2 regions of the Clostridium aromativorans genome follow, and region 2 is predicted to be linked to the other one. Evidence: predicted binding sites of a transcription regulator. Region 2 holds the regulator's gene; the other holds the start of a gene.
The links. The regulator Rex, encoded in region 2, represses fermentation and respiration genes when NADH is low (regulators of the CRP and FNR family bind a similar motif). The targets are predictions, from matches to a motif close to ATTGTTAANNNNTTAACAAT.
Positions count from the first base shown of each region.

Region 1: the regulator Rex is predicted to act here: its motif matches at 4,091-4,110, upstream of prdC (proline reductase-associated electron transfer protein PrdC).

Region 1 is NZ_JAJJPB010000001.1:494,046-501,926, forward strand. It holds gene LN736_RS02375 (CBO2463/CBO2479 domain-containing protein) at 1-122, opposite strand, end outside; gene prdA (D-proline reductase (dithiol) proprotein PrdA) at 141-1,946, opposite strand; gene LN736_RS02385 (sugar transporter) at 2,048-2,485, opposite strand; gene prdC (proline reductase-associated electron transfer protein PrdC) at 2,515-3,822, opposite strand; gene prdR (sigma-54 dependent transcriptional regulator PrdR) at 4,198-5,946, opposite strand; gene LN736_RS02400 (AAA domain-containing protein) at 6,126-7,881, opposite strand, start outside.
Region 2 is NZ_JAJJPB010000007.1:120,935-128,815, forward strand. It holds gene LN736_RS07990 (thiamine-binding protein) at 1-60, shown strand, start outside; gene abc-f (ribosomal protection-like ABC-F family protein) at 164-2,077, opposite strand; gene LN736_RS08000 (redox-sensing transcriptional repressor Rex) at 2,323-2,955, shown strand; gene LN736_RS08005 (short-chain-enoyl-CoA hydratase) at 3,176-3,955, shown strand; gene LN736_RS08010 (acyl-CoA dehydrogenase) at 4,041-5,180, shown strand; gene LN736_RS08015 (electron transfer flavoprotein subunit beta/FixA family protein) at 5,195-5,974, shown strand; gene LN736_RS08020 (electron transfer flavoprotein subunit alpha/FixB family protein) at 5,991-6,992, shown strand; gene LN736_RS08025 (3-hydroxybutyryl-CoA dehydrogenase) at 7,049-7,881, shown strand, end outside.

The DNA.
Region 1 (7,881 bases), on a different contig from region 2:
ATCCTGAGAGGTATTTTCAAATATCCTAGTCTTCCCTTCAAATCTATTCCAACGGCACCATCTTCGACCTGAACAATTATTCCCTGCATTTCAATGATCTTGTCACCGTATTTTAATTTCATCTAATTTACCCTCTTATATTAAGAATATTTCTCTTTCCTCTTCTTACTCATTGGAAGTGACTGTTCATTTTTAGCTCTTTCTATTTTTTCACCAGCAGTTTCTTCTACAAGATCCAGGTTATTTTCAAGCACGTTTCTATTGTATTTTCTTTCTGCCTTCTTAACATCTTCTCCTGCCATAGCTGCCTTAAGCATAGCAACACCTCTTACAGCATCTTCCGGACAAAGTGTATTACAGCCAAGTACTTCATTTTCTATTCCTGCTTCAGACTTATTATTGTCTATCATATACTTCATATACTTGTTCCCAACGACCAAAGCTCCCTGAACTGCACAGAATGAGAAAGCTACACAAGGTATTCCTCTCATACCTATCTGTTCCACATGGCTGGCAAAGTCAATGTGATTGTTTCCAAATCCTTCTGTCGTGACAAAAGCTCCATCTACGTCAAGTGCCTCTACAATCATTCCCATTCTCTCTGATACATAGAATTTCTCAGTATTTATCTGAGGGCTTCCCACAAATAATACTCCACAGAGATCCAGCTCTTCATCATTTAAAACTTGATGTACTAAAGGCTCTCTCCAATAATGCCTGGAGCACTCCTTAGATGCAGGTCCTATGCAGGTCAGTGCATGAATTCCTCCATCAGCTACCTCAAGAGGTGATAACATTACAGGAACATTTCCCAAATCTACATTTGGTTTTCCTCCAAGGAATCCAACGGGCTCTACAGGTAATATTAAATTATCATGCATTGCACCCTGGCCCATTATCTCTTTTACTATTATAACCTTTTTCTTACCAGGTCTTCTGACATGCTTAAACTCTTCTACATTTACCACCAAAGATTCATCATCGACCTTTTTAAGTGCCTCTCTTATTTCTTGCGTCAATACATCTGTAGCTTTATGAGCAGCTAAAGGTCCTCTTCTCTCCATGTTTGTCTTGGCTTGAATAGTCATCTGAGTTTTGATAAATATTTCTCCTTTGTCTGGACAGCTTGGTCTTCCCCATTGAATGTTTTCATCCAAATATCCTTCTGAAGAACCAAATTCTCCAATCTGAACTCCATTCTCATCAGTACCTGTGAGCATCATCACAACGCCATCCAATACTCTAGTTACCCCAGTGCCCAGCTTTGAGTCTCCCTCTTTTGTGGCAATTGGCTGTACATCCATTATGGTCTCACTGTAAGTGTGATATTTGTCGGGTGTTATTATGTCAATCTTCATATCCTTAACCAGTTGGCTCTCATCTACAGCATCCTTGCAAACAGCTTCTCTTATATAAAGAGTTGTTCCCTCTATTTTTGTCTCTGGTCCAAATTCTACTTTGTCGATCTTATAATGTTTTCTCGTAAGTGTTCTCATTACTTTTTCTTCTTCTGGAGCTTCTTTTCCACTCTTGCTTTCCACTACACCATTAACACCAGATATAGATTTTACTGCCGGTACTGTAACCCCATTTGCAGAAGATACTGCACCTAATCCTCCCAGTGGCAGCTCTATATTAATTCCCTTGCCTTCGGCAATTTTAATTTTAAGAACTCCGCTAGAAACACTGCTCGATTTACCAGCCCTTTCTTTTTTAACATAGCCTTCTAGAATATCTCCAGTTACAACCGTTAGAGCTGGTGCATCAACTTTAAGTTTTTTTCCAATGACTTCTTCTCTTGAAAGCACATTTTCATCCAATTTAATTAATAGTGAATCTTCAAGTTTTTCAAAATTCATTGGATTTTCCAGATCAGCAGCTTCTATAGTATCTCCTGCTTTTTTGTTGTACTTTAGAACTGCCTTCTTCTCTCCTTCAGCATTCATTCATAATACCTCCTTATTCGTTTTTCAAGGTTCTTTGATCCTAAATTTTCTATTGAACTTTTTAAAACTTAATTTATATTTAAATCCTCTTTATACGGCTATTACCCTATATAAAAAGGAAGTTCAATATCTATTCCCCTGCCTTCTTCTATCTGTATTTTCAAAGTTCCACCAACTATTGAAACAGATGCATTTCCCTCATTTACCATGTTGTCTATTTGAGGGACTTTATCTTCTGTTGAATCCTCTTTAACTTCTTCTTTATCTTCCTTCTTACTTTCTGCAGTCTTAATTCCCTCCAAAATATCTGGAGTAAGTGGAGTTAGGGAATCTATGGTTTTAGTAAGCTTTGCCCCTATTACTTCCTTTACCTTAAGACAATTATCAGGTATAGTCAGCAATCCTGAGTCCACCATATCTGGAAATATATCTGGATCTTCCAGATTTTCAGCTGCGATAATGGTACCTTCTTCTGTTCTGCAGCATACAACAGCTACTTCATCCTTTACTTCTTCTGCATGTTCAGCACTCATTGACATATTAAATCATCCTCCTTGATTTTTATATTTTAAGATTCATGTTCCATTGGAAGCCTTCTTGTTAATGGATAGTTTACTGTTCTAAATACATGATCTGTATGATGATATACAGGCAACCCCATCTTAGGTGCACAGCACATTACCGTATTTGAACAATCGCTGCAGTTGGATATAAGAACCCTTTTCGCACCTTGTTTCTTTAAGTACATAATTGCCTGTGCCTGACCCGGACAATGCCCTGGAGTTTTACATTTGTTCGCACCTTTAATTTCCTCTACATTTTTACATTTAGTCACACCAACTACCTGGGAATTCATTTTGGAAGCCACATCTCTAAGTCTTGCTTCATTAGCTCCACAAGCACATACCAAAAGTCCTATAGGGCCCTTGTACTCAGGAAAAGGTATGGTTACAATAGCTCCCCCTGAAGTCTTCGTCACTATTGCAGCGTCAATATCCTGTGAAGTCCCTGTATAGGGTCCTCCTATTATCAATTCACCGTATTCACCATCTATGCCGCCGCATTTTTCAACGAGACTTTTTATGCTTGTTCCTACAGGTACCTGAAAAAATACATTAGGTTCTATTCCTGATTTCAATTTTCCTATAACTGTTATATCTTTATCTATTACCGGCTTCCCATATTCTACCGCCATAGTTATGTTAAAAAGGGTCTCTGCATTCAGAACTACACAATCTGCATCTGCTGGAAGTTGAGTAGGTTCAAGCCATCTATCAAATATTGCATGAATAATAGCTCTTTCCTCTCCCATAGGATACATGTCAGGCAATTCCTTAATTTGTATGGAATTGTCATTTTTCAAATAATTTTTTAATACTCTTATAGCTTCTAAATGTTTAGACTTAATTGCTATATAGGCTTTCTGAGCGCCAGTAGAACTCATAGCATATCTTATCCCTTTTATTATTTCCTCGGGTTTCTTTTCTATTCTCCCTATATTGTGGTGAAGTACTGGCTCACACTCCACACAGTTGGCTATTATATATCCATTGGAAAGTTTAGTCTTTAATTTTATATGAGTTGGAAATCCTGCTCCTCCAGCACCTACAACTCCTGCTTCATAAACCGTATCGGCAATACTGTCACATTTTTTAATTTTTACATATTCTTCTGACTGTTTGTCATCTGGTTTAATTACGATTGCCGAATCAGTTATTTTTACTACATTTCCTGAAACGCTGCTGTGTATTTTAGCTCCAAGACCTTTTGGTTCTGCTATACATTCTCCCCTTTTTATTCTCTGGCCTTCCTTTACAATAGGTGTATCAGGGCCTCCTACGTGCATTTTAAGGGGAAAACTATAAAACTGTTCCATATTATCCCTCCTAAGTATTTAGGCTAATTCAACTGCCTACTAAATTTTAAAAGCATATTTTATGCCAATACGCTTTATTTTATACATACATGCTATAATGCTTACTAATGCTATATCCAGAAGCTATAAGTTTTTTTTATAGCTTCTATAAATATGAGCGAATGTATTATTTTCTGACACTTTTTGCAGTCGTAAATTCATTAATCTTTTATAAACCTTTACATGCCCCAATTATACTTTATTTTTTTAGTGTCAATAATTTAACACACTTGTTAAATTATTGACACTTCGATTGCCTACAAAAAAACACTCCAAATATTAGATTTCATCTAACATTTGGAGTGTACTTTAAAAACGATAGATATTCACTTAAATTTACTTAAATTTACTTAATTTATAATAAAGAGTGCTTCTTTTTATATTCAATATCTTTGCTGCCTTATTTTTATTCCCATGTACCATTTTCATCACTTTTTCTATGGTTTTTCTTTCTATATTCTCTGTTATTTTTTGTAGATCATATTTATTTTCATCATTATATTCATAATTTCTTATATTTTCATTTCTTATATATTCAGGTATAGATTTCACAGTTATTTTCCCATCGTTCGATAATACAACCATTCTCTGGATAACATTTTTTAGTTCTCTAATATTGCCATCCCATTTATAATCAGCTAAAATTTTATATATCTTCTCATCAATATAATTTATCTCTATACCTTCATCTTTCGATACCTGCCTAAAAAATAAATTAGATAAATCCCTTATATCCTCCCTTCTATCTTTCAAATCTGGTAATTTTATCTGCACCACAGCCAATCTATAAAACAAGTCCTCTCTAAATTTACCTTCCGATATCAATTCATTTAAGTTTTTATTTGTAGCGGATATTATTCTGGTATTGGTAATGATAGATTTTTCACTTCCCAGCCTGTATATAACTCCGTCTTGCAGTACCCTCAGCAGCTTTGCCTGCATTTCCATAGGCATATCACCAATTTCATCCAAAAATAGGGTGCCTTTATTGGCAAGTTCAAATTTGCCTATTTTACCCTTTTTTATAGCTCCCGTAAAAGCTCCCTCCACATATCCAAATAATTCACTTTCAAATAAATTTACAGGTATGGCACTGCAATTTATGGCTACAAAACTTCCAGTTCTCTCACTGGCCTTATGTATTGCTTTTGCAAATACCTCTTTCCCTGTACCGCTATTCCCTGTAATCAAAACACTGGTGGATGTAGGAGCCACTTTCTGGGCAATGGAAATTGCATCTATTATCTTTTTGTTTTTGCCTATTATAAATGAAAAATTATACTTGGAAGACAGCTCATTTTTATAGGCATCCTTAAAGAATTCTACCTTCTTTTTTTCATCTTCCAGCTGTTTCGTTAAATTCACTTCATCTGTCATATCTCTGTCTGTTGATACCACGGCTACCAACTTTTTATCCGAATTATATATTGGAAAAGCACTCAGTACTACAAACTTGCCCTTAACTGGCTCGTGAAACACATTATCAATTCTCTTTTCCGTATTCAATACTTTCAAAAGCATAGCATTTGGGAAAAAATCTCCTATATATCTATTCAATATATTATTCAGTTTAACACCATATACTCTCTCAGAAGCTTTATTCCAGTACTTTACTATTCCCTTTTCATCGCACATGCACACGCCTTCATGTAAATTATCAAATACATAATTTTGGAGTTTAAAAAGCTCATCCATTTTTATATAAAATATGTCTCTAAAATTATTATTTGTAATAATCCCAATAATGTGATTGTTTTCTACGACAGGTAATCTTCCTATATTTTTTTTAATCATCAAATCCCTTGCATATCTAGCAGATGAATTACAATCTATAGTTGACACATCCTTAGAGGCATATTTAATTACAAAATCTTTAAATGATATTCCCATATTTCTGATCCTTATTGCGTCTTTCATAGTAAATATACCAATTAGTTTTTCATCATCATCCATTATTAAAACTTCATTCCTATAAGACTGCATCATTTTATTAAGAGCATTCTCTATAGTCTCATTACTACATACCTTTACAAACCCGTCCGTCATTATATCCCTAACTTTATAAACTAATTCAAAAATACTCATTAACTCACCTACCTATATTTTTAAATATACATATATAAAATACACCTGTATACTTATTTTATCATTAGTTGAGCATACATTTAAACTATTTCTTAAAATCAATTAGTCATAAATAAAAAATAGTCCTTTAAAAAATTTCTCAAGAACTATTTTTTCTACTAAACAGATTCTGCTTATAATTATACTACTTTTAGGACTTTTGTATCTGTTGTCTGTAAACTATATCTTTCAATTCCCATATTATTTAATTTACTCCACAACTTTTCCATGGTTTTTTCAGGTTCATAATAGAATTCACCCCCCATTATCCTATAAACCACCCATCCTGCTCTTTCTAAATCCAGCTGCCTTTCTACTGCCTCCTTCCAATTATATTCTTCAGATGGAACATCGCCGTCACATACCACAGCAACCCTATTTCGCATACCTTCTACAATAAAATCCATCTTGTATTTACCTATTTCTACTTTAGGAGTGACTTTATACCCTCTACTTTTTATAAGATTATAAACATCTTTTTGAAATTCAGTTTGAAATATATATTCTACATTCCCACTATTTTTATCATGCTTGTTATAGTTCAGACAGTAATTGAGAAGAGAATACCGTACACACTCCTCATTTAAATCTTTCAGATCTACAGAATGAAACAGCCACATTTGATTTCTAGCCCTACTTGCTGCCACATTAAACCTCTTAATATCATTTTCTTTTGTGAGAGGTGCAAATTTTATATTTTTAGAAATCACCATAGACAAGAACATTATGTCCCGTTCATCACCTTGAAAAGAATAAGCATCTCCACATATAAGTTTTCTCCTTATAATTTCTTTTACACCTATTTTATCCTTTAACATATTTTCAATAAGTCGTCCTTGTGCCTCACCAAGCAGTGATATAACACCCATAGACATATTTGAATATTTACTATCCCTGCAGCAGGCTGCAACTTTATCTACCAAACATTCAGCTTCTTTAATATTTACCGGTTTACTGGAATCCCTAACTCCCTCCTCTACCTTAATTGTATTTATAACAGGATAAAATCTCTCATTGATTCTAGGATATCTTAAAGTCAACATTTCTCCGGAATAAACCAAATTATTGCTGAAGTTTATTATTTCAGGTACACATCTAAAATGTTCTTTCAGCATAAGTCTAGCTGGGAATACTCTCAGTGCCGTATCATAAAGACTTGTCTGTAAATCAAACCACTGTCTTTGAGGTATTTCTTTTAAATATTTATTTATTAAATTGTACATACTCCTCTGATCAACACCCACAACTTCTGGACTTATCTGATTATCATCTCCTACTATAACTGCCCTTTTGGCTCTCATCAGCGCACACAATGAAAACAAATCACTTTGGCTGCTTTCATCAAATATTATTACATCAAACATATTTTTTGAAAGCTTTACATTTTCTATAACCCTGTTTAATGGCATAATCCATACTGGGATGATCTTTTTGCACTTCTCCATTTCCCTCTGGGCTATTTTTCTGTACTCAGGTACCATCTTACCTCTGCCCTTTCCAATCCTCTTCACTGCCTGCATCCATGAAAACAAACTTCTCTTTTCATTTTCCGTAGTTCTAAGTATTTGATTATACCATGTATTTTTTGAAACTATATCTTTTATGATTTCTTTCTCCCTATTCTTTTCTATTCCTATGGCCTCTTCTATTTTTTCTAGATTTAGGCTATACATGTGATTTAACAAACTATTCCACTGTGCCCATTTCCACGCCCTTGTCCAATCATTAAATTTCTCTTTTCCGCAGTCCCAGTCGTCTATTATATTTTTAGCAGTTTTAGGACATATTCTATTTAATTTACCTATTAACTCATCTACCTTAAGACATTTATTCTTTACCCCTTTAATTTCTCTTAATTCCTGTAATGTCGCTTTAACTTGGTTTACATTCAAATTG
Region 2 (7,881 bases):
ATAGATTATAGACCCTCCGGAGTTACTATGGAAGAGAAGATAGGAAAATATAGAAAGTAAGTTAATTGAAAAAGTTTTAGTCGATCTTATGGGTACGGTAGAGCTCTCTCATGAAAAATGGTTTTTATACCGTACCTAAAAATGATCTAAAAATTGGCATAACTTATAGCATTTTTTCCCATCTGCTGTATAGGTCATCTATTTTACTCTGTGTGTCCAGAACTTTTTTGTTTATCTCGCTGCTTTTTTTGGAGTCAGAATAAACTTCCTCTAGGCACAATTTTTTTTGTAATTTTGACAAAAAATTCTCTAAACTTGATATTTCTTCTTCAATGTAATCTATTTCAGCTTTTTTTTCATGTTGTTTTTTTTCAAGAGCTCTTTTCTTTTTTTTATCATGCTGTATCTGAGTTTTAGTTTTACCTCTATTTTTTTCCTGTTTCTCAAATCTCAATGGATTGTTCTTTTTTTCAATATAATAGGAATAATTTCCGAGATATTCCTTCATGCCATTTTTCTTTAACTCATATATTTTATTTACAGATTTATTTAAAAAATATCTGTCATGGGAGATTACGAGTAAAGTGCCATTATAATTTAACAATGCTTCTTCCAGAGCCTCTCGAGAGGTTATATCCAGGTGATTTGTAGGCTCATCTAGAAGCAAAAAATTGGCTTTGGATAATATCAGCTTTAATAAATTTATTCTACATTTTTCACCACCGCTTAAAGATGAAATTTTCTTGAATACTTCATCTCCGGTAAAAAGGAAACTAGCCAGCGAATTTCGTATTTCTGTGGCAGTTAGTTTAGGAAATTTATCCCATATCTCACCTAAGACTGTTTTTTCAGGATCTAGATCAGACTGCTCCTGATCATAATATCCTATTTCTACATTCCTGCCTAGTAGACATATGCCAGTGTCTTTTTTAATTTCTCCCATAATTATTTTGAAAAGAGTGGTTTTGCCACAGCCGTTTTCGCCAATAATTGCTGTTTTTTCACCTTTTTTTAGCTTAAAGTTTAAATTCTGGAATAAAATATTATTGTTGAAACTTTTACTCATATCTTTTACCTGCAGCACATCATCTCCACTGTTTAGCTGGGTTTTAAATATTACATTTTTAATTTTTTTATCTTTGTCTGGTGGAGCTATTCTCTCTAATTTATTCAGCATTTTTTCCCGGCTTTCTGCTGCTTTTATACTTTTTTCCCTATTAAATGATCTGTATTTTTTGATAATTTCTTCCTGCTTTTTTATTTCCATCTGCTGTATGTTATATGCTTTTAATTGAATTTCATAGTTTCTTTTTTTAAGTTCAAGATATTTGGTATAATTGCCGTTATAATAATTTATATGACCATTTATGAGCTCAATGGTTGAATGTGTTATGGCATCTAAAAAATATCTATCGTGGGATATCAGTATTACAGTGCCCTTATAAGCTTTTAAATAATCTTCCAGCCATTCTATGGCATCTAAATCCAAATGGTTGGTAGGTTCATCAAGTAGAAGTATATCGGGTTTTGTAAGGAGAAGCTTGCAAAGGGCCACACGCGTTTTTTTACCACCGCTTAACACGTTTATAGGTGTGCTGTATTCATCCTCTGTAAAACCGAGTCCCTTTAGGGTTTTCCCTATTTCCGCCCTATAAGTGTATCCCCCTCTATTTGAATAAAGCTCTGAGCAGGTAGTGTAATCATTTATCAGCTTATTGTGATATTCTTTTCTGGCTGTATCATAGGGTTTGCTCATTAATGATTCCAATTTATCAAGTTTTTTTTCAAGATTAACAAGATCCTCAAATACAGTATACATTTCATCATATATTGTATTTGAAGAATCTAAAGACAGATGCTGGGTTAAATACCCTAGAGTTTTAGATCTATCTATATACAGATCTCCGCTATCATAGTTTGATTTATTTGTTAAAATGTCGAACAAGGTAGACTTGCCGGTTCCATTTGGACCTATGAGGCCGACTTTATCTCCTTCATTTATATTGAAAGTTACATCTCCGAGTATAACTTTTATCCCATAGCTTTTATGGATATTTTTACAGCTTAAAACTATCATGAATAATAACACCTTCCTTGATCATTAACATTTTACTATGTATAATGATTTTTTTGTAGCCCTAATTTATTAAAATATATAGATATATTAAATGGTAGTAAATATAAAAATAATAAAAAAGAAACTATTGACATATGTTATAATTAAATAATAGTATAAATTATAGAAATAAATCATTTAGGACTATTTTATTAATAGATACAATAATAGATGATACACTAAATTTTATAAATACGAGGTGCTTTATGGATAAAAAGAAAAATATATCGATGGCTGTTATAAAAAGATTACCAAAATACCATAGATATTTAGGCGATTTAATGAGAAATGATGTGGATAGAATATCTTCAAAGGAATTGAGTGAAAAAATAGGGTTTACAGCCTCCCAGATAAGACAGGATTTAAATTGCTTTGGAGATTTTGGTCAGCAGGGTTATGGATATAATGTAAGTGAATTGTATAGTCAGATATGCAACATACTTGGACTTACAAAATTATACAGAACAGCAATAATAGGAGCAGGGAATATAGGTCAGGCTATAGCTAATTATACCAGATTTGAAAAGTTAGGTTTTGAATTAAAAGCTATATTTGATATAAATCCTAAACTCATTGGCCTTAGAATTAGAGATATTGAGATAAATGATATTGATTATTTGCCTGAGTATTTGAAAGAAAATGTTATAGATATAGGCATAATATGTGTTCCAAGTAATAACGCACAAAAGGTTTGCGACATTTTGGTTAAAAATGGGGTGAAAGGTATCTGGAATTTTGCTCCTGTCGATCTCATTGTGCCAGAGGATGTGAAGATGGAGGATGTTCATTTAAGTGACAGCTTGTTGACTTTGAGCTGTTTGTTAAATGATGTGGATTGAAATTAGTTTGTATAAATATAATTCTGAATTTTAGATAAAAGTAATAATAATTATACTATTTATTATTGAAATATGTAATTTTAAAGTATATAATAATAGTTAAAGTAAAGGATTTTACTTTAACTATTATTAATAATATTTGTGATATTATTAACAATAGTATGTTAATAAACTGTTTAATTTTAGTATAAAATACTAAAAACTTTTGGGGAGGGTTAATATGGAGTATAAAAATGTTATTCTTGAAAAAGAGGGGAAGTTGGCACTGCTCACAATAAACAGACCTAAGGCACTTAATGCTTTAAATTCGGAAACAGTGATGGAAATAGATAGTGCTATAGATGAGATTGCGGCAGATGATGCTGTGCTGGCTGTAATAATTACAGGAGCAGGAAAATCTTTTGTAGCTGGAGCAGATATAACTCAGATGAAAGATTTTAATACCTTAGAAGGCAGAAAATTCAGTAGACTTGGCAATAAAGTTTTTAGGAAACTGGAAAACTTAGAAAAACCTGTTATAGCAGCAGTAAATGGTTTTGCATTAGGTGGTGGATGTGAATTATCTCTGGCCTGTGATATAAGAATAGCTTCATCAAAGGCTAAGTTTGGACAACCAGAAGTGGGATTGGGAATTACACCGGGTTTTGGAGGAACTCAAAGACTTGCACGAGTAGTTGGACTGGGTATGGCTAAAGAGTTGATATATACTGCAAAGATGATAAAAGCTGATGAAGCTTTGAGAATAGGATTGGTAAATAGTGTATTTGAACCCGAAAAATTATTGGAAGAGGCAAAAAAATTAGCAAATACTATAGCTTCTAATGCGCCTGTAGCTGTTAGAATGAGTAAAGCTGCTATAAACAGAGGTATTCAGTGTGATATAGATACAGCTGTAGCTTATGAATCAGAAGCCTTTGGCGAATGCTTTTCTACAGAAGATCAAAAAGAAGGAATGACAGCTTTTGTAGAAAAAAGGGAAAAGAATTTTAAAAATAAATAATTTAGTTATACTATAGCGATCTTGTTATTAATATTTACAGAAGCTATATTTTATAGTATGAAAACTATATTAGGGGGTAAAATAAATGGATTTTACGTTAACAAGGGAACAAGAATTTGTAAAACAGATGGTAAAAGAATTTACCGAAAATGAAGTTAAACCAATAGCCGCTGAAATAGACGAAACCGAGAGATTTCCTCAGGAAACAGTGGATAAAATGGCTAAATACGGTATGTTGGGAATCCCTTTTCCAGTTGAATATGGCGGAGCAGGGGGAGATACGCTGGCTTACATACTAGCTGTTGAAGAGGTTTCTAAGGCTTGTGCTACTACTGGAGTTATACTATCGGGACATACTTCACTTTGTGCTTCATTACTTCAACAATTTGGTACAGAAGAACAAAAACAAAAGTATTTGGTTCCACTGGCAAAAGGTGAAAAACTTGGAGCTTTTGGTCTAACAGAGCCTAATGCAGGTACTGATGCTTCAGGTCAGCAGAGCCAGGCAATACTTGAAGGAGATCACTACATTTTAAATGGACAGAAAATATTTATTACAAATGGAGGAGTTGCAGATGTTTTTATAGTATTTGCTATGACGGACAGAAGCAAGGGTACTAGAGGAATATCTGCATTTATACTGGAAAAGGGAACACCGGGTTTCTCCATAGGCAAAACTGAAAATAAGATGGGAATAAGAGCTTCTTCTACAACTGAATTGGTATTTGAAGACTGCATAATTCCAAAAGAGAATTTGGTAGGGAAAGAGGGAAAAGGTTTCCCAATAGCAATGAAGACTCTTGATGGAGGAAGAATTGGTATAGCTGCTCAGGCTCTTGGAATTGCAGAAGGTGCTTTGGATGAGGCTATTGAATATATGAAAGAGAGAAAACAGTTTGGAAGACCACTTTTTAAGTTCCAGGGTTTAGGCTGGACAGTGGCGGATCTGGATACTGAGATAGAAGCTGCAAGATTTTTGGTGTATAAGGCAGCTGTGAATAAGGATAAAGGAGTTCCTTATACAGTAGATGCTGCAAGAGCTAAACTGATAGCAGCTACTGTGGCTATGGAAGTTACAACTAAGGTAGTTCAGCTGTTTGGTGGATATGGATACACTAAAGACTATCCTGTAGAGAGAATGATGAGAGATGCTAAAATAACTGAAATATATGAAGGAACTTCAGAAGTTCAAAAGATGGTTATTTCAGGAAACTTATTTAAATAGGGGGGACACTTATAATGAATATAGTTGTTTGTTTAAAACAGGTACCGGATACCAATGAAGTTAAAATAGATCCTAAAACTGGAACATTGATAAGAGAAGGTGTTCCATCAATAATAAATCCAGATGATAAAAATGCTCTTGAAGAAGCATTGGTTATTAGAGAAAAAGAGGGGGGAAAAGTTACAGTAATAAGCATGGGACCTCCTCAGGCAGAAGTTGCATTAAGAGAGGCTCTGGCGATGGGTGCTGATGAGGCCATACTTATATCAGACAGAGCTTTCGCAGGTGCAGATACATGTGCCACTGCCTATGCACTGTCAGGCGCACTTAAAGAATTAGATTACGATGTAATCTTTGCTGGAAGACAGGCTATAGATGGAGATACAGCTCAAGTTGGACCTGAAATAGCTGAATTTCTTCAAATACCCCAGGTAACTTATGTAGAAGAAGTTAATGTTGAAGGCGGCAAGTTGAAAGTCAAAAAGGCTTGGGAAGATGGTTATGAAACAGTGACAGTTGGAACCCCAGTGCTTCTTACAGCTATAAAAGAGTTAAATAAGCCAAGATATATGCATATGAAAAATATATTTAAAATCTTTAAGCAGGATGTAAAAGTATGGCATGCAGATGATATAGATGTAGATAAATCCCTTCTTGGACTTTCGGGTTCTCCGACAAGAGTTAGAAGATCGGCTACCAAGGAAGCAAAAGGACAAGGAGAAATAGTTAATAAGCCATATAAGGAAGCTGTAACGTATGCACTTTCAAAATTAAAGGAAAAACACTTAATTTAATTAGGAGGGATTTATAATGAACATAGCAGACTATAAAGGTGTATGGGTATTTGCAGAGCAAAGAGACGGAAACCTGCAGAAAGTTGCCCTAGAATTACTTGGAAAAGGCAGAGAGCTGGCAGATAAATTAGGCGTAGAATTGACAGCTGTATTACTTGGCAGCGAAATAGATGATGCAGCTAAGGAGTTAATTGCTTATGGTGCTGACAAAGTGCTGTATGCGGACAGTCCACTTTTGAAACACTATACTACAGATGCCTATGCTAAAGTTATTTATGATTTAATAAATGAGAAAAAACCGGAAGTATTTCTCATAGGTGCAACATTTATGGGAAGAGATTTAGGACCGAGAGTAGCAGCTAGGCTTAGAACAGGACTTACAGCTGATTGTACAGGACTTGATGTTGATGCAGAGTCGAAAAATCTACTTATGACAAGGCCTGCATTTGGTGGAAATCTTATGGCAACTATAGAGTGTGCTGATCACAGGCCTCAAATGTCTACTGTGAGACCAGGGGTTTTTGAAAAGCTTGAAAAAGACGAAAGCAGAGCTGTCAAGATAGATAAATTTAAGGCAGATTTAAAAGCTTCCGATATTAGATTAAAAGTAGATGAAGTAATAAAAATTGCGAAAAACGTAATGGATATAGGAGAAGCAGATGTTATAGTATCCGGAGGAAGAGGACTTGGAAGTGAAGAGGGATTTAAGGTTCTAAAAGAACTGGCAGATCTTCTAGGTGGAACTATAGCAGGCTCCCGTGCCACTGTTGACAGCGGATGGATAGACAAGGCATATCAGGTAGGACAGACAGGTAAAACCGTAAGGCCTAAATTGTATATAGCTTGTGGTATATCTGGAGCTATACAGCATTTGGCAGGAATGCAGGATAGCGATTTTATTGTGGCCATAAATAAAGATGACAGTGCTCCAATAATGAATGTAGCAGATCTTGGTTTAGTTGGAGATTATAAAAAAATTGTGCCTGAAATGGTAGCCCAGATTAAAGCTATAAAATAGGAGTTTTGTTATAAAGATAGTATTTAAATTATATTAATTTTAGGGGAGGGATATACGTGAAAAAAGTATGTGTTCTTGGTGCGGGAACAATGGGCTCAGGAATAGCTCAGGCTTTTGCATCAAAAGGTGTGGAGGTTATAATAAGGGATATAAAGGATGAATTTGTTGAAAGAGGAATTTCAGGAATAAAAAAGGGATTCCAAAAGAGAATAGCTAAGGGCAAAATTACACAAGCAGATGCTGATGCTATACTTTCTAGAATTAAAGGAACAGTTGACCTTAAATTGGCAGCTGATTGCGATTTAGTAGTAGAGGCAGCAGTGGAAAACATGAAAATAAAGAAGCAGATTTTTTCTGAATTGGATGGGATATGCAAACCGGAAACTATTTTATCTTCCAATACATCCTCATTGTCTATAACTGAGATAGCATCTGCTACAACTAGGCCTGATAAGGTTATAGGAATGCACTTTTTTAATCCAGCACCTGTTATGAAATTGATTGAAATAACAAAGGGAATGGCTACATCTCAGGAGACTTTTGATAAAGTTAAAGAAGTTGCCCTTAGTATAGGAAAAGATCCTGTAGAAGTATCCGAGGCTCCAGGTTTTATTGTAAATAGAATACTGGTACCTATGATAAATGAAGGTGTAGGCATATTAGCTGAAGGTATAGCTTCAGCAGAAGATATAGATAAGGCTATGAAATTAGGTGCAAATCATCCTATGGGACCTTTGGAATTAGGAGATCTTATAGGGTTGGATATTTGTCTTGCCGTAATGGATGTGCTTTATAAAGAAACTGGAGATTCCAAATACAGGGCTCATCCGCTGCTTAGGAAATATGTAAGAGCTGGATGGCTGGGCAGAAAAACTGGAAAAGGATTTTA